DNA from 4 places in the Halomonas sp. GT genome. Region 2 is predicted to be linked to each of the others. Evidence: predicted binding sites of a transcription regulator. Region 2 holds the regulator's gene; each other region holds the start of a gene.
What was found. Region 2 encodes LexA, which represses DNA repair genes until DNA is damaged. Its sites were predicted from a motif close to TACTGTNTANNTANACAGTA; they were not measured.
Positions count from the first base shown of each region.

Region 1: B6A39_RS05630 (LexA family protein) is a predicted target of LexA. The motif match lies at 1,706-1,725, and genes of this name have one in related genera.
Region 3: B6A39_RS01355 (DNA adenine methylase) is a predicted target of LexA. The motif match lies at 2,349-2,368, and genes of this name have one in related genera.
Region 4: recN (DNA repair protein RecN) is a predicted target of LexA. The motif match lies at 1,481-1,500, and genes of this name have one in related genera.

Region 1 is NZ_CP020562.1:1,198,957-1,203,184, reverse strand. It holds gene B6A39_RS05640 (patatin-like phospholipase family protein) at 1-438, opposite strand, end outside; gene B6A39_RS05635 (alpha/beta fold hydrolase) at 473-1,351, opposite strand; gene B6A39_RS05630 (LexA family protein) at 1,761-2,249, shown strand; gene B6A39_RS05625 (Y-family DNA polymerase) at 2,246-3,592, shown strand; gene B6A39_RS05620 (sodium-dependent transporter) at 3,554-4,228, opposite strand, start outside.
Region 2 is NZ_CP020562.1:1,728,276-1,732,503, forward strand. It holds gene purU (formyltetrahydrofolate deformylase) at 1-743, shown strand, start outside; gene B6A39_RS08085 (energy-coupling factor ABC transporter permease) at 828-1,499, shown strand; gene lexA (transcriptional repressor LexA) at 1,560-2,237, opposite strand; gene B6A39_RS08095 (TetR/AcrR family transcriptional regulator) at 2,570-3,247, shown strand; gene B6A39_RS08100 (L,D-transpeptidase) at 3,225-3,752, shown strand; gene nagZ (beta-N-acetylhexosaminidase) at 3,828-4,228, shown strand, end outside.
Region 3 is NZ_CP020562.1:276,580-280,807, forward strand. It holds gene B6A39_RS01340 (hypothetical protein) at 1-1,116, shown strand, start outside; gene B6A39_RS01345 (hypothetical protein) at 1,434-1,799, shown strand; gene B6A39_RS01350 (hypothetical protein) at 1,806-2,255, shown strand; gene B6A39_RS01355 (DNA adenine methylase) at 2,377-3,066, shown strand; gene B6A39_RS01360 (hypothetical protein) at 3,209-3,820, shown strand; gene B6A39_RS01365 (hypothetical protein) at 3,986-4,228, opposite strand, start outside.
Region 4 is NZ_CP020562.1:322,037-326,264, reverse strand. It holds gene dnaK (molecular chaperone DnaK) at 1-546, opposite strand, end outside; gene grpE (nucleotide exchange factor GrpE) at 717-1,346, opposite strand; gene recN (DNA repair protein RecN) at 1,549-3,222, shown strand; gene fur (ferric iron uptake transcriptional regulator) at 3,331-3,783, opposite strand; gene B6A39_RS01570 (outer membrane protein assembly factor BamE) at 3,856-4,228, shown strand, end outside.

The sequences.
Region 1 (4,228 bases), 530 kb from region 2:
TAAAGGGCCATTTTGAAACCACACTTCACGTTGACGAACCAGATCTGTCGCGACGGTCGTCACCGGAATAGGCAGATCTTCGATCAGCATATCGCCGACCAGCTCTTCAAGCTTATTCATGACCTTATTCGCTCGCATGGCGCCCATCGGACTCCAGGTCACATCGACCAGCTTGAGCACGTCTAAGTAATCCAGGTTACACACCCACTCCCGGTATTCAGGCAGCTTTCCAGCGGCATAAATACCAGCAATTAGCGCGCCCATGGAGCAACCCGCAATCGAAATTATCTCGAAGCCGCGCGCTTCCAGTGCTTCAATAACGCCGATATGGGCGTACCCCCTAGCCCCTCCACTTCCCAATACCAGCGCAACTTTATTACCGCCATTCAAGCAGCTGCTTGCCCCAGGTGTTTTAACAACATGCGCTACTTTCTTCATCGTCACCTTCCTAACGCGAGCAATCAGATACCCGCTACGCTTGCTGACTGATTATGCTGGCCACGTGACGAACCGCCTGAGGTTCAAGATGCAGATGATGGCCGCCCGCTAGCACATGGCGCGTTAATTGTGGTACTGCTTGCCGCGCTTTTTCTGCCCAGTCCCGCTCGCCTAAAATACCTCGTTCACCTTCTATCAATAGCACCGGGGCTTGAATCTCCGCCAGTAGTGACAACACTTGCTGGGGCGTAAAGCGCACCAAAGAAGGCTTTAACAAACGGCTATCAGTGCGCATTTGCACATGCCCATCGGCAGTGGCCTGTGTGTTGCGCTCGACAAGTGGCGTGGCGGTGATGCTGTCCAGCGGCGTGACACCTCCGGCTACCCGCGCTGCCACAGCACTCTCAACATCGGGATAACGAGGAGGACGTGAAAGCGGCCGCCTGTAAGCCACTAATCCTTTGCGTAGTTGGCTTGCAGTCTCTTCAGCAGGTGTGTTTAGCGCTCCTAAGCCATCTAACAAAATTAGCTTATCTACCCGCTCGGGTAGCGCTGCCGATACTAGGCAAGCCACGGCTGCCCCCATCGAGTGAGCAAGTAGCGTCGTTTTTTCGATCTCTAATGACTCCATGGTATCCAGCACGTCGTGGGTATAGTCCCATAATGCATAGTCGCTTCCTGTCGGCGCATGAGCTGAGTGCCCGTGACCACGGAAGTCGATCGCCACAATGCGAATATCCAGCGCTTTCACTAACAGCGGTGCCAGCCGGCTAAAGCTCGCCGCGTTGTCTAGCCAACCATGCAGTGCCACCCAAGTAGGCGCAGTGCTACGCCCCCAGCTAAGCGCCGCCAGCCGCCCATTCGCCAGGGAAAGCGGCTGCGCAGCGGTACCGACGTGGGTCGATTCATTCATAAGCAGGATCTCTTTAAAGCCGGATAACCAAGCAATGTCATCTACGTCAGATGACGCTCTAGGGCGTAAACGTTACCATGCTAAGCGCAGCACATCTGTCGCTTTATGCGGATAACGCTTGCGTGCTGCGACTACTTCGAAATGCTCTTAACGATGATGACCAACAGGAAAATGACCATGAAACCACGTCGTGACACCCGTGCTCGCAATCTTGTGTTCTTGATTACCGTGATAAGCGCGTTGGTGGTTGGTCTATGGCTTGCCCGCTGAGCCAATAGCACCCGCTGAGCCAGTAGGCCCCAGCGTTGAGCGTCGCTTGCAATTTTCTCCCTATGAATAAATACTGCTCACAAATACTGGCTATAAAAACAGTACTTAAGTACATTATTTATTCATGAGGATGCCGACGATGCCGTCTCAAACCGCCTCTTTAAAAACAACTACGCTTGAAACAAGCACATTTACAACAACGATGGTTTCAACAGCCCTGCCGTTAACCTCTCAGCCGTTGCCATTTCCAACGTTATACGGTCGTGCTGGGTTTAGCGGCTTCCCTTCACCTGCTCAAGATTACGAACCACGCACACTAGATCTCAATGAGCGGTTGATTAAACACCCCAACCACACGTTTTATCTCACCGCCGCAGGCGACAGCATGGAAGGCTGGGGGATATTCGAAGGTGATTTACTGGTGGTAGATCGCAGCATACCGCCCCGTTTAGGGCATATCCTGGTCGCCATGTTTGAAGAGGAAGTACTGATAAAGCGTTATGCGCTCTATCAAGGCACGCCACACCTTTGCTCGGCTCATCCCCACTATCCACCGCTGCCGTTAGAAGAGACAAATTGCCAGCTATGGGGTGTGGTGCGCGCCGTGGTGCATGAGTATTTGCCATGATTGGCCTTGTTGATGCCAATAATTTTTATGTTTCCTGCGAGCGTGTTTTTAACCCCGCGCTTGAAGGTAAACCCGTTGGCGTGATGTCGAATAACGATGGCTGTGTAATTGCCCGCTCGGCTGAAATGAAAGCGTTAGAAATCCCCATGGGCACTCCTTCTTTCCAACTGGAAGGTTTGCATCGGCGGGGAGAGATTCATTTATTATCATCTAACTACGAGCTGTATGGCGACATGTCCGCACGACTCGCCCAACTGCTGCGAGATGCCTGCCCAGACGTCGCACCTTACTCTATTGATGAAATGTTTATTTACCTGGATGGCTTCAGCGACGCTCAATGTCAAACGCTTGGGGACGTTGTGCGCCGCCGTATTCGCCGCTATTTAGGGTTGCCCGTATGCGTAGGGCTGGCACCTACTCATACGTTAGCCAAGCTCGCGAATCACGTTGCCAAAAAGCAGTCTCACTACCAAGGCGTCTGCCTACTCACCGCCAACAGCCCGACCACTATGGGGCTGCTTAAACAGCTGCCGGTGAATGCCGTATGGGGCGTCGGTAGGTGCCTAGCAGAACGGCTTGCGGTGAGTGGTATTCGCACGGCGTGGCAGTTGCGGGAGTGCGACCCAAAGCAACTTCGCAAACGATTTTCAGTAGTGCTTGCACGTACAGCACTTGAGCTACGTGGTACCTCCTGCTTGGAAATGAACGCACTAGAAGAGCCGCGTCAGCGTATTATGACGTCGCGCTCTTTTGGTCAAGCCACCGGCGTAAAAGTGGAATTGCACGCAGCGCTGCGGCGCCATGCCCAGCGTAGTGCCGAAAAACTGCGCCAACAGAAAAGCCTTACCCGCGCCGTGTTGTTGTTTCTAAACACCAACCGCCATCGTAAAGACCAGCCTCAACTTTCGCCTAGCGCGATGATTCCCCTGGCATCGCCAAGCGACGATACCCGCATCATTTTAGAAGCCGTGCGCGAAGGGCTTGAACAGATGTATCGGCCAGGTTTTCAGTTTATGAAAGCCGGCGTCATGCTATTGGACTTAGTGGATGCGCAGCAGTATCAGCTTTCACTATTGCAGCCCTTAACCAAGGCGCATCCGCACTTGATGAACACCATTGACGCCATCAATCAGCGCATGGGGCAAGGCACCATTCGTTTTGGAATGACAGAGGCGGAAGCGCCGTGGCAGCTACGCTGTGCACACCGCTCTGACCGTTACACCACCTGCTGGGACGAACTCATGGAGGCAGGCACTCACCCTGGCGCCATTGCGGCCGCCAGGGTGAAGCGTGAACAACAGCGGCTAGCGCGAGCGCAGCGCTTGGCGCAGCCGCGGGCTTAGGGTCTCCCCCGCTGCGACCATGACCACCAAAACTGCTAGCAGCCACGGCCAATGCACCGCGAACGAAACTTGGTAAAGCCCCAAGGCATCAGCAAAGATAACCAAAATACCCAACGGACTAACGTAGCGCACCATGGTCAGCCATAGCGCATAAGGCAACGGTGCAAGGCCTAGTTCATCGCGGAATGTCTCACTTTTCAGCACAAACCCCGCCAGCACGACCGTACCCAATCCCCCCAGCGGCATCATCCAGCGCGAGGTCAAATAATCCAACCAATCAAAGAAGTTTTTGCCCGCAAGTGCCCAATCAGCGCCCAGGTTAAACGATAGCATCGCCAGCGTGCTGATCAGCCATAGCACGATGCCCGTCGCCCAAGAGGCAGACTTACGGGTCATGCCTTTGTTATCGCATAACCACGACACCGTCGCTTCCACCATCGAAATAGACGAGGTCAGCGCTGCCATTGAGAGCATCAAGAAAAACAGAATGCCAAATAGCGTGCCCATTGGCATCGCCTGGAAGGCCAACGGTAAGCTCATAAAGATAAGCCCCGGCCCTTCACCAGGATTCATACCGTTAGCAAAAATGACTGGGAAGATCGCCAACCCCGCCATTAATGCAACCACGGTATCAGC
Region 2 (4,228 bases):
ATTCTGATCTAGAGACTGGTCGATTTTTCATGCGATATGAAATTCTGGCAGATTCCCTAGGTATGTCAGCAGAGGCGCTACGTAGCGCGTTTGAGCCAGTGGCAGAGGCCTTTCACATGCAGTGGTCGCTGGTTGATACTCAAAAACGCAGGCGTGTGGTGCTGATGGTGTCGCGGGAGTCTCACTGTCTGGTTGATTTGCTTTACCGTTGGCAAGCAGGGGAGCTGGACTGCGACATTGTTGGGGTTATTTCAAACCATGAAGATATGCGGTCACTCACTGAATGGTATGGCATTCCTTACCATCATGTGCCAGTAGACCCTGAAAATAAGCAAGCTGCTTTCGAGCAGGTTCAGGCGCAAATTGATAGTGCACGAGCGGACTGTGTTGTGTTGGCGCGTTACATGCAGATTTTGCCGCCTTCACTCTGTTCGCGTTATGCAGGACGGGTGATTAACATCCACCATAGTTTCTTACCCTCTTTTGCTGGTGCTAAGCCCTATCATCAAGCTTACCAGCGAGGCGTTAAGCTAATCGGTGCTACCTGTCACTATGTCACTGAAGAGCTGGATGCTGGGCCGATTATTGAACAAGATATTCATCGGGTCAGTCATTGCCATACGCCAACGGATCTCGTGCGTTTCGGGCGCGATGTCGAAAAAGCGGTATTGGCGCGTGGTTTACGATGGCATCTAGAAGACCGAGTATTAATCCATGGCAATAAGACTGTGGTGTTCAGCTAATCATGCTATTTAGTTAATCAGACTTTTTAATCAATTCAGATTTACAGCTGGCTAGTCGTTAGCTGAGGGTAGATAGGGGCATCCATGTCTTTCGCGCAAAGTGTTTTAGCTCCCTGGGCATTGTTGCTGACGTGGTTGGTATCGTTTAGCGTGCTCGCGTGGATGATATGGCTGCGCCCATGGCGATCACTGATAGACGATGTGGCGCTTCAGCATCGGTGGTTAGCCGCGACGCTTGCCGTGATGCTGATGTGGCAACTGCGTGCTCAGGCAGTCGATTGGTTAACCCTGCACTTAGTATTCACTGTCCTGATGACGTTGGTATTTAAAGTGCCGCTCGCATTAATTAGCAATGTGCTGATTAATGTTGCGATGTCAGCCGTTGGGCGCAACGAATGGGCGTTACTAGGCGCTAATGTGTTGGTAACCGGCATTGTGCCTGCGGTCGTTGCTGGTCTGGTATGGCGGTTTGTAGACCGACGTCTGCCTGATAATTTGATGGTCTTTCTTTTCGTATGCGGTTTTTTTGGCGCTGCGCTGGCAACATTGGGTGGAGGATTATCGGCTGTCTTGCTAATCATGGTGGCGGGTACCGACTCTGAAGCTGTGTACTTAGCCCAAGAGTATGCGCGCTTCTTACCCCTGTTAATGCCCTCCGAGGCTTTTATCACAGGGATGTTACTCAGTATTTTGCTGGTGTATCACCCGAGTTGGGTAGCTACGTTTAATGATCGTCGCTATATAGACTCTCAGTAACATTGCGATAGCCGGTGAGTATCTCTATCGAGTGCCTCACCGGTATTTACACTTACTCGCTTATCCCAGTGCTTGGCCGTTACCGCCACGTATGACACCAACGCCCACTCCTTCGATATCTAACTGCTGGGTGCGTAGATCAATTTCTATGGGCGCAAAGTCACTGTTTTCTGCAATTAGTGTCACCGTATGGCCCTGTCGTTTAAAGCGCTTTACGGTCACTTCATCTTCTAGCCTTGCTACCACAATCTGGCCATCTCGAACTCGATCGGTGCGATGTACGGCAAGAAGGTCACCTTCCAGTATGCCAACATCCTTCATTGATAAGCCCCGCACCCGAAGAAGGTAATCCGCTTTGGGAGTAAAGTATTCGGCGGGTAGAGGGCAATAACGATCAATGTGTTCCGCTGCTAAAATCGGACTTCCTGCGGCCACCTCTCCGATGACCGGTAAGCCATTTGGTAGTGGTTCTACATTGGTTGCGGGCGCCGTTGTCGAAACGTCACTTACATCCTGCGGTTCCTGATTAGGTAGTCGAATTCCGCGCGAGGTATTACGGATAATGCGGATGGCACCTTTGCGCTCAAGCGCTCTTAAATGTTCTTCAGCAGCGTTAGGAGAACGAAATCCGAGTGCTTTGGCGATTTCTGCGCGGGTCGGCGGGTAGCCAAATTCAGCCATTGTTTTAACAATAAAATCAAAAACATGCTGCTGACGAGCAGTCAGTGGACGCGACATAACAAACTCCAAAAAATTGAACAAGACAGTGGCTACATGTCGGCTTAAACAGTATGTGGTTAAGTATACAGTATGTTGCTCTGTCCAGTACATGCAAGAGAGCCCCGCAATGCCGGTCGCTATGGAAGTGTTTTGAGAAAATGGAGACAAGAGCGACTAGCCTGGGTGTTATATCAACGGCAAACGCGACAGCGACAGTTGGCAGGTGTCTGAATAGGTGCCTAGGGTTGATTTTAGCGTTGGGTAAAAAGCTAAAGATAAGTGATTGAGCCAAATAACGTTATGGCATAGTATTTAACGATGTTTTAAACACTCGTTTTCTGGAGGGCGCTATGGCGCAATCTGATACGGTAACACGTATCCTCGATACCGCTGAGGTGCTGTTTGCAGAGCGTGGTTTTGCTGAAACGTCGCTACGCAATATAACCAGTAAAGCGCGGGTTAATTTGGCCGCCGTTAATTACCATTTTGGTTCTAAAAAGGCGCTTATCCAAGCTGTGTTTGCGCGCTATCTAGATCCCTTCTCGCAACGTTTTCATACGGCGCTTGATGATCTTGAAGCGCAGTACAACGGTGATGTGATTCCTCTTGAAGTACTGTTGGAAACAATGGCAAGCACGGTGTTGGCCGTGCCTGCTGAGCGCAATAGCTTGAAGGTGTTTATGCGTCTTCTAGGGTTGGCGTATAGCCAGGCACAAGGGCACTTACGACGTTATATCCAGCAGCAGTACGGTGACGTGTTTACCCGTTTCACTGAGCTAGTGCGTCAGGCAACGCCAGATTTACCAGATGCTGAGCGTTTTTGGCGGCTGCATTTCATGCTGGGCACCGTAATTTTTACGCTGTCTGGTTTAGATGCACTGCGAGACATTGCCGCGAAAGACTATAATGAGCAAGTAACAGTGAGGGATTTGGTAAGACGTTTACGCCCTGTCGTAGTTGCCGCCATGAATGCACCGCTGCCGCCTGCTGCTGATGAAGGACATTATGCGAACGCCTACGCTAGCTGATCTGCCCCCGCAGAATGATGGGTGGATAGAAATCAATATCAAACAGCAGCAACTAAGCTGGTGGAAAGGGCGTACGTTGCTGCACACGTGTGCCGTGTCGACCGGCGAGAAAGGTGTAGGGCAGCAAGAGGGCAGTGGTCAAACCCCCCTTGGATGGCACTATATCCGCGCATCCATAGGTGACGGTTTGCCTAATAATGCCGTTTTTCGCGGGAGGCGGTGGACTGGGGAGGTATTTACGTCGGCACTTGCGATTGAATTCCCGCATCGTGATTGGATATTAACGCGTATTTTGTGGCTCTGTGGTTTAGAGAGAGGGGTGAATCGAGGCGGGGATGTCGATACTCAACGTCGCTTCATCTACCTTCATGGGACTCCACCTGATCAACCGATGGGCGTAGCCGCTTCGCATGGTTGTATTCGGTTGCGAAATGATAACTTGGTGTATCTTTTTGAGCATGCGCCGCCGGGCACACCCGTTTGGCTTCATGATGGCCAAACCTAGGCAACTTATTATTGATTTTTTGACACGAGAGATTGATCAACTAAAATTGACGGCCCTTTTGTTGGATCCATCACAATGACTCAATCTTTAGGCCCGGTCATGCTCGACCTTGAAGGGCCGCGATTAACCAAAGCTGAAAAACATCTTTTGATGGACCCTGCTGTGGGCGGTGTCATTTTATTCGCTAGAAATGTCGAGAATGCTTATCAGGTTAGAAAGCTTTGCAGTGATATTCGTCGTGTCCGCGGTGAGCTGTTGCTTGGTATTGACCAAGAGGGCGGTCGCGTTCAGCGAATTAGAGAAGGCGTTACTCGCATGCCAGCTATGGCACGTATTGGTGATCAATTCACTGAGGATTCGGCATCCGGTCTTGCATTAGCAAAAGATGCGGGTTGGTTGCTGGGCATGGAAATGGCTGCCTGCGGTCTTGATATCAGCTTTGCTCCTGTCTTAGATGTCGACAGTGGTATATCTAG
Region 3 (4,228 bases), 1.5 Mb from region 2:
GTAAAGGGCTTTCATCAGTGGCTTGAAAGCTGGGATCCTTGCTTGTACCCGACAGGCAATACTCCTGATTTTGCCAAACCAGTGACAATTCGAGTTCAAGGGCTTTCGCAAAGCGTTGGAGGGCCTCTTCTTTGGGTAATGCCTCCAGAGGCATTGCCTCCTATTGTCGAGCCAGTCGATTTACCGAGCTCTGAGGAAGTTCATCGATTAATTCATACTAACGCTACGCGAGGGTTACGTGTTTGTCCTAAGGGCTATGCACTAACCTGGGGAAATCTTGATAACACTGAGATAGAACCTCTGGTTAAACTAAGTTCAATTGTGCTGTCTGTTTGCCTTGTTCAAGAGCTACGGTGCATAGAAGGCCGTTACGAAGTTACCTTGAAAGGTACCAAGCGTATTTCTATGGCGCTATTCGATACCAACCAACATGCTAGCCCTAAAACACTAAAGCTTTTGATTGAAACTGTACTTTGGGTATATGAAGAGAGGCCTGAGACACGTCTCGGCTTGGTAATGGATCGCTTGTCAATCGATATTGAGAAAGAGCAGCCGTTGCTTTCGGGTATGGAGAATCATCTCGAAGCTGCGCTCGATCAAGCACGTGATAGCTATGCCTTCGTGATACTTGAGCGCAAAGATGCTTATCACAAAGAAGTTCGTGAGCTTATGAAAGACATGAAATCTCACGCCGACCTATACGCGGCTAAGGTACGGGAACTTGTCAATTCACTAACCCGTGATGCGCTGGGTATTTTGTTTTTTGTTGCTTTCTCATTCATTGCTAAATTTGACAAGCAAAATTTTACAGCTCTTTTAGAAAGTACTGAGTTGGCATTCTTGGTTAAAGTGTTGTCTTACTACTTGGTGCTATCATTTGTCCTACAGTTAGCAGCCCACTGGCGGGATGTTTCACTTGCTGATCAAGAAAGTGAGGCATGGCTCGATGTGTTGCAGCACTACTCATCGCAAGCCGATAAGAAAAGTCGCTTTCTTCAGCCTATTAATAAAAGGCGAACGACTTTTTACTGGGCTTTGTTTATTGCAGGTGGAGCCTACTTTTTATTGGCTTTTATAACATGGAATTTACCGAGTCTAATTGGCTCTTGGGTTTAGATGAGCTGTTATATAAGTATGGAAGGTTCTCGCACTTAGTGGAGGGCTTTATAGAGGGTGGCTGGGCGCGGAATTATCGTGTGACAGAAACAATTTCCGAGAAATACAATATAGGGTAATCCCCCTTATCAGCGGTTAAGCTATACCCGGATTCGCTAGGACGCGGAGAAAATCAAGGTTTTGCTACGCGCAGGTTCGAGCGTTAACGCGGCTATGGTTGGAGTAGCGCCAAGAAGTTTACGGTTGCAGTTCTTGGTAAGTTGCACTACCGAAACCAAACACAAAAAGACCATAAGTCATCATAAGTAAGGATCGTTATGAGAAGCGAATTCTGGGTAAAGGTTTTGGGCGCGCTTATGGTAGCCACAGGTATGGGGATTGGCAAGTTGGTCGATGACCCTGCTTTTCATATCCGTGTTGTTCAAAGTGGCAGTCATGAAACTGTTTTCATTCTGCTTGCGTTAGTGATTGGTTTTACTTTCAAAGATGGTAACGATAGCGATTCGGTTAGCGCGCTTGTGTGGGCCGTCTTCATGGCCGTGATGGGCCTTTTTATGAATGGGCTTAATGATTTAGAAGATTCATACGTACAGTATGTTGGGTTCATTTTGTACGGTGGTTTTACAATCTCATTGATGGGCACGCTGGTGTACCTAATGAGGGCTATTAAGTTCCGCCAGTGAAGCTGGGTGCTCCGCTACTACTTCAACGGCAGCCACGCGGGCTTCATCATGTACGTCAACGACCCGGCCCACGATCAAAAAGACATCGACGACATGCGCAAGGCGCTTAAACAGAGCAAAGGGCCGGGCAACTTCCGCAACCTGTTCCTTTACTCGCCCAGGGGGAAAAAGGACGGGGTGCAGATCATCCCGGTGTCAGAAGTCGCGGCCAAAGATGAGTTCTACAACATCAAAAACATCACCCGCGACGACCAAGTAGCCGGGCACCGTATCCCACCTCAGTTGATGGGCGTGGTACCTCAAAACGCCGCCGGATTTGGCGATGCCGAAAAAGCCGCCAAGGTGTATGTGGGCAACGAGCTGGAGCCACTCCAGGCCACCTTCAAAGAGATCAACGAGTTCGTGGGGGAAGAGGTGGTGAGGTTCGATCCGTATTTACTGGATCTTGAGGCATAAAAAAAGCGCCTGGTTACCCAGGCGCACCGCTCGTTTCATCCTTGAAAAAAAGGAGCTTACGGCCCCGCAAGCGATAAAAGAACTATACCCTAAAACTGTATGTATGAACAGGTATTCAAGGATGATGAATCGACCGATTTTGCCCTGGATGGGCGGCAAGCGACGGGTGGCTAAACAGATCCTGCCACTCTTCAAACCCCACACCGCTTATGTAGAACCTTTCTGTGGTGGGGCGGCTATTTTCTTCATGAAGGAGCCAAGCAAAGTAGAGGTGATCAACGATGCGCATGGCGAGTTGGTGAGCCTCTATCGTGTGGTGAAGCATCACCCAGATGAGCTGGTAAAGCAGTTCCGTTGGGGGCTGGTCAGCAGGGAAGAGTACCTCACGCAAAAAGAGATCGACCCACGCCACCTGACGGATATTCAGCGGGCAGCACGTTTCTTCTATCTGCAGAAGCTAGCGTTCGGTGGCAAAGTCAGCGGTCAGACGTTTGGCACCTCTGCAGTATCACCGCCGCGCATGAACCTGCTGCGCATTGAGGAAGATCTTAGCGATGCCCACCTACGGTTATCCAGGGCGGTGGTCGAGCATTTGGATTGGGCGGAATGCATCCGGCGTTATGATCGGGAAGGCACGCTATTCTATCTCGACCCGCCTTATTGGAGTACTGCTGGATACGGCTGCGACTTCTCGCTGGAAGAGTACTACCGGATGGGGGAGAGGGCAGGGGCAGTTTGTAATCAGCGTCAACGACACGCCAGAGATGCGCGATGCCTTCAAAGGGTTAACCCTGCAAACAACTTTAATTAGGTATACTGTGGGGCAGCAAGCGACCGAGCCACGCGGTGAATTGATCATCACCAACCGCTAAACCTCTAGCCAGCTATCTAACCAACGCCAAGCCGCTCCGAAAGGGGCGGCTTATTCACTGTCTTTTGGATGGAAGCTAAAAATGGTTGAAGTCTTACTTACTTTAATTTCTAGGCTTTTGAACAGAAAGCCAAAGCTCGACGAAGTGATTGAAGCGTTGGGTGTTTATCAAAATGATCGGAGAAAACTATGTTCTCAATTGCGGCTGGAGGATGCTTTTTACAACGCATTCAAAAAGAGAGCATCAGCTAAGCTGATTGAGAAAATAGCTTCTATTAATTGGGGGCCAAGGGAGTCATTGATGATTTTTGGTCAAGCCGGACCTGCCGTCATATGTGATTTCACAACCCACAAAATGGAAATTAAAAGAAGAGTAAAATTGCCAGAGAAATGGCGTATGGTTATAGAGTTTTTAAGCGGTGTTTTATTTCTTTTAGTAGGTGTAACGCTATTTTTTTTGGGTACATACACTTTGTACCTGCTAGTAGGGCACATTTACTTTAATGATATCAAAACGCTCTATGACACAGGGTTAAAAGGATTTGCTCTACTTTTCCAGTCAAGCTTAATGGGTTTCGGCGCGACAATTTTTGGAGCTATGTTCACTCACCTTGGCTGGAGTTTGATCGCCAGCTTAGAAAGCGATACTAAGATCCTCGAGTTAGAGAGGATGCTTAACCAGACTCCAGACTAGATCTTCATTACCCACGCCGCGCCATCGTCACCCCGCCCGCGCGCTAAATGTAGTGGTTTTTATGCACCATTGCGGCAGTCCCTTAAGCCGCGCCACTGCTGGGCGGGAAGGCGGTTCTAAGGCGTGTATTTTTTATGCGTTTTCATGAGCGTTTATGCACTTTATTTAGAGTGGTGGGGAAAAGTGTGAGGCGCGTAGTTCCATAATGGCTTTTCGATGAGCTTCCCAGGTTTGCTCATCCATTAGGTGGTCAATAACGTGGGGCATCTCGGCGTATGTCAGCCAGAGTTCAGTTGTGTCTGTGGGAGTCATGCCTACCTTCGCGCCTTGGTGCTGCAGGCGGATATCAAAAACGATAGTGGGCTCGCCTTTCGGCGTGTAGCGGATTGAGTAGGTGGATCGCGTTAT
Region 4 (4,228 bases), 1.4 Mb from region 2:
GTCCATACCGTAGGCCAATGCTGCTGCGGTTGGCTCGTTAATGATGCGTTTAACATCTAGACCGGCGATACGGCCCGCATCTTTCGTGGCTTGGCGCTGGCTGTCATTAAAATAAGCCGGTACGGTGATAACCGCTTCAGTTACCGCTTCACCGAGGTAATCTTCGGCGGTTTTCTTCATTTTCTTCAGCACTTCCGCGCTTACCTGCGGCGGCGCCATTTTCTTGCCTTTTACTTCAACCCAAGCATCACCGTTGTCTGCTTCAGTGATTTTGTAAGGCACCATTTTGATGTCTTTTTGTACGACATCATCTTTGAAGCGACGGCCAATCAGGCGTTTGATCGCGTAAAGGGTGTTCTCAGGGTTGGTGACAGCCTGACGTTTTGCCGCCTGGCCTACCAGCGTTTCACCATCGTCGGTGTAAGCAATAATGGAAGGCGTAGTACGACCACCTTCGGCATTTTCAATTACTTTAGCGCTGTCACCATCGAGCACTGCCACACAAGAGTTGGTGGTGCCCAGATCGATACCAATAATGCGTCCCATAGCAAAAACCTCGAATTCGGTTGTTACAAAACTGATGTTTGAAAGCTGATGTCAAAAAATCTGCTTTTTGAAATTTAAAGCGTTTGCGGGTTTTCCCGCGGGTTGCCCTTTATTTGGGGGCCGCTCGCAGCATTTCAAGGGGCTTTTTTTTGCTTTGCGTCAGCCAATGCTTAATTGGCTTTTTGGCTGACTACCACCATCGCTGGGCGAACTAGGCGGCCGTTAAGCAAATAACCCTTCTGCATCACGTCCATGACGGTATTGGGTTCAAGCTCGGGATTCGGCACCATCGCCATCGCTTCGTGAACCTGCGGGTCGAAGGGCTCACCCTGGGGCTCAACGCTTTCCACGCCAAATTTATTCAATACGCCTAACTGCATTTTGAGGGTCATGGAAACGCCCTCACGATGTACGTCAGAGGCTCCGTCTTCCATGCTCTCTAGGGCTTTTTCCAGACTATCAACAACGGGCAATAGCTCTTTAACAAATTTTTCTAAAGCAAATTTGCGCGCTTTTTCAGCTTCTTGCTCAGCCCGGCGACGCACGTTTTGAGCTTCAGCAGCGGCACGTAGCGCTTGGTCTTTAGCTTCCGCCAAGCTCTGCTCAAGCTCTTCCACCTGAGCAGCTAGCATATCGGCTTCAGGGTTTCCCACTTCGCCCTCTAGCGCAGCCTCTTCCTCAATCAAGCCTTCCAACTCGCCCTCGACCAGACGCTCTTCAGCCGCTTGCTCGGTGACTTCCGCCTCTTGCTCTTGGCGGGCCAGCTCATCTTCTAATGGGGTTTGCGGTTCTTTTGCCATGCCTAGCTCCTGAAAAATATGCAGCGGTGGCATTGACGGCCACCTCGGTTAAGTAACGAGTATTAACCACGTATGAACGCTATATGGGGGCCATAAAAGCCATCTCAAGAGGGGCATTGAAGTGAGTTACAGACTACTGTATAAAACAACAATTATTGGATAAGTATCCAGCTTCTGTGCCGCACTGCCTCAGGAGGCCTTAATGCTTACGCAGCTAGCAATCCAAGATTACGCTATTGTCGACCGCCTTGAACTCGACCTAACCCGGGGCATGACGGCGATCACCGGGGAAACTGGGGCAGGCAAATCGATTCTGCTCGGTGCCCTTGGCCTATGTTTAGGTGAGCGTGCCGACGCGGGCAGTGTACGTCACGGACGTGAACGCACCGACCTTTCCGCTCGTTTTGATATTCAACACCTGCCCGCTGCCACTGAGTGGTTGACTGCTCGTGAGCTGCCTGCTGAAGAGTGCTTGCTGCGCCGTGTGGTCACAGCCAGCGGTCGCTCCAAAGCATGGATCAATGGCCACCCTGCTACCATCGCTGACCTAAAATCGCTGGGCGAGCAGCTGATTCAAATCCATGGACAGCATGCTCATCAGGCACTCATGCGTGAAGAAACCCACCTTGCTCTGCTAGATGATTATGCTGGGCTACGTGAGCGTAGCCAGCAGTTAGCTGAAACGTTCCGCGAGTGGCGCAGCGCTCGACGGCGATTAAAAAAACTCAGCGAAGAAGGCAGTGAGGTTGAGGCAAAACGACAGCTGCTACGTTACCAAGTAGAAGAATTAGATCAACTAGGGTTGGCCGAAGGTGAGCTGCAAACCCTCGAAGAAGAACAGCATACCCTTGCCCATGCGGAAGAGACGCTGCGTGAAACCCAGTTTGCCGCCGACTGCTGCGCGAGCGATGAAGGCGGCGCTCTGTCACTGTTAAACCAAGCCTATACCCATTTAAGCGCGCTACCCGGCAGTGACAAAGGCACACTGGCCAATACCTTGGCTATGCTTAGCGATGCGCGCATTCAAGTAGAGGAAGCTTCCAGCGAGCTTAATCGTCTTGCCAGTACTACTGAACTAGACCCGGAACGCCTAGCCTGGGTAGAAGAACGTCTTGGCGATGTCCACCGTATCGGCCGCAAGCACCACGTTGCCCCGGAAGAGATTTGCGCACTGCATGCCCGGCTCAGCCAGGAAGTCGAACTGCTAGAAGCCAGCGACGACGACCTGGAGTCGTTAAGCAACCAAGTGTCTGAATACCGCGAGCGTTACCGCAGCGACGCTAAACAACTAAGTGAGGCGCGACAAAAAGCCGCCGTTCGCTTAGGCAAAGAGGTGCAGCAACAACTGGCTTTTCTGGCCATGGGTAAAGCACGCTTTGAGGTAGACGTTACCCCGCGAGAAACGCCTACGCCGGAAGGCCTGGACCACGTTCAATTCCTGATTAGCGCTAATCCGGGTCAGCCTGCTAGGCCGTTAACCAAGGTGGCTTCGGGCGGTGAGCTTTCGCGTATCAGTCTTGCCATTCAAGTGGTGGCCGCTTCCCACTCCACTATTCCCAGCTTGGTCTTCGATGAAGTGGACGTAGGCATCTCGGGAGCGACGGCCGAAATTGTTGGCCAACTGCTACGCAAGCTCGGCGAAAACGGGCAAGTAATGACCGTCACCCACCTACCTCAGGTCGCCGCTCAGGCGCATCAGCATCTGCATATTGAAAAACGTGCCAAACGAGATAGCACACTGACCCATATGGCCCTGCTGGACGAGCGTGGCCGGGTTAGTGAACTTGCCCGCATGCTGGGCGGTGTAACGCTATCTGACCAAACACTCGCTCACGCCAGGGAAATGCTTCACGCTAGCCAACGGCCGCCGCACTAAGCGTTTGTTCAATCGCCAATCACTAGTAAACACTACACGCTATAAAAAACGCCCCCAGGGCGCGAATGAAACATCACTCGCACCCTGGGGGCGTCTTATTTAGCGCGACTATTTTTTATTTGTGGGGCCACTGTCCTGTCGCGTTACGTCCGACCCACGGGGGCGTACATAAAGCACCAGGGCATGGTCCACAAGTTCATAGCCGTGCTCTTCGGCGATCTCTTGCTGACGACGCTCAATGATTTCATCGACAAACTCAATGATTTCACCACTTTCTAAACACACCATATGGTCGTGGTGGTCTTCTTGAGTCATCTCGAACACCGCGTGACCACCATCAAAATTATGACGGATCACCAAGCCTGCTGATTCAAACTGAGTCAGCACGCGGTACACGGTAGCCAAGCCAACATCCTCGCCCGCATCAATCAGTGTTTTGTACACTTCTTCTGCGCTAAGGTGGTGTTGACCCGAAGCATTTTCGAGAATCTGCAGGATCTTGACGCGCGGCAGGGTCACTTTCAGCCCGGCTTTGCGCAGTTCATGGTTCTGATCGGCCATGGTTGCTCTTCGCAGTAACAGGTTAGGTCGGGTATGATCGACCGAAACCACGATAGTGAAGAATAGGCTCAAATGCAAAAATTGACTCGTATCATTACTCTTTCCGTTGCCCTAACCGTTGTTAGCGGCTGCAGCTACGTTGGCGTTTACAAGCGTGACATCCCTCAGGGCAACTTGGTGACCGAAGAAATGGTCAGCCAATTACAGCCAGGAATGACCCAAGAACAAGTTACTTATGTAATGGGTCGCCCGCTGCTGGAAGCCCCCTTTGACACACGGGAGTGGGATTACGTTTATCGTCTTGATAAAGCATACGCGGGTGTTGAGCAGCGGCGTGTAACCCTCACGTTCGACAACGCGGGGCGTTTAGTAAACGTTGAACAACAAGGTGATTTCTCTGGTGATCTGCCGATCAGCAGAGATACCGGTGCAGGCCCTGCAACAG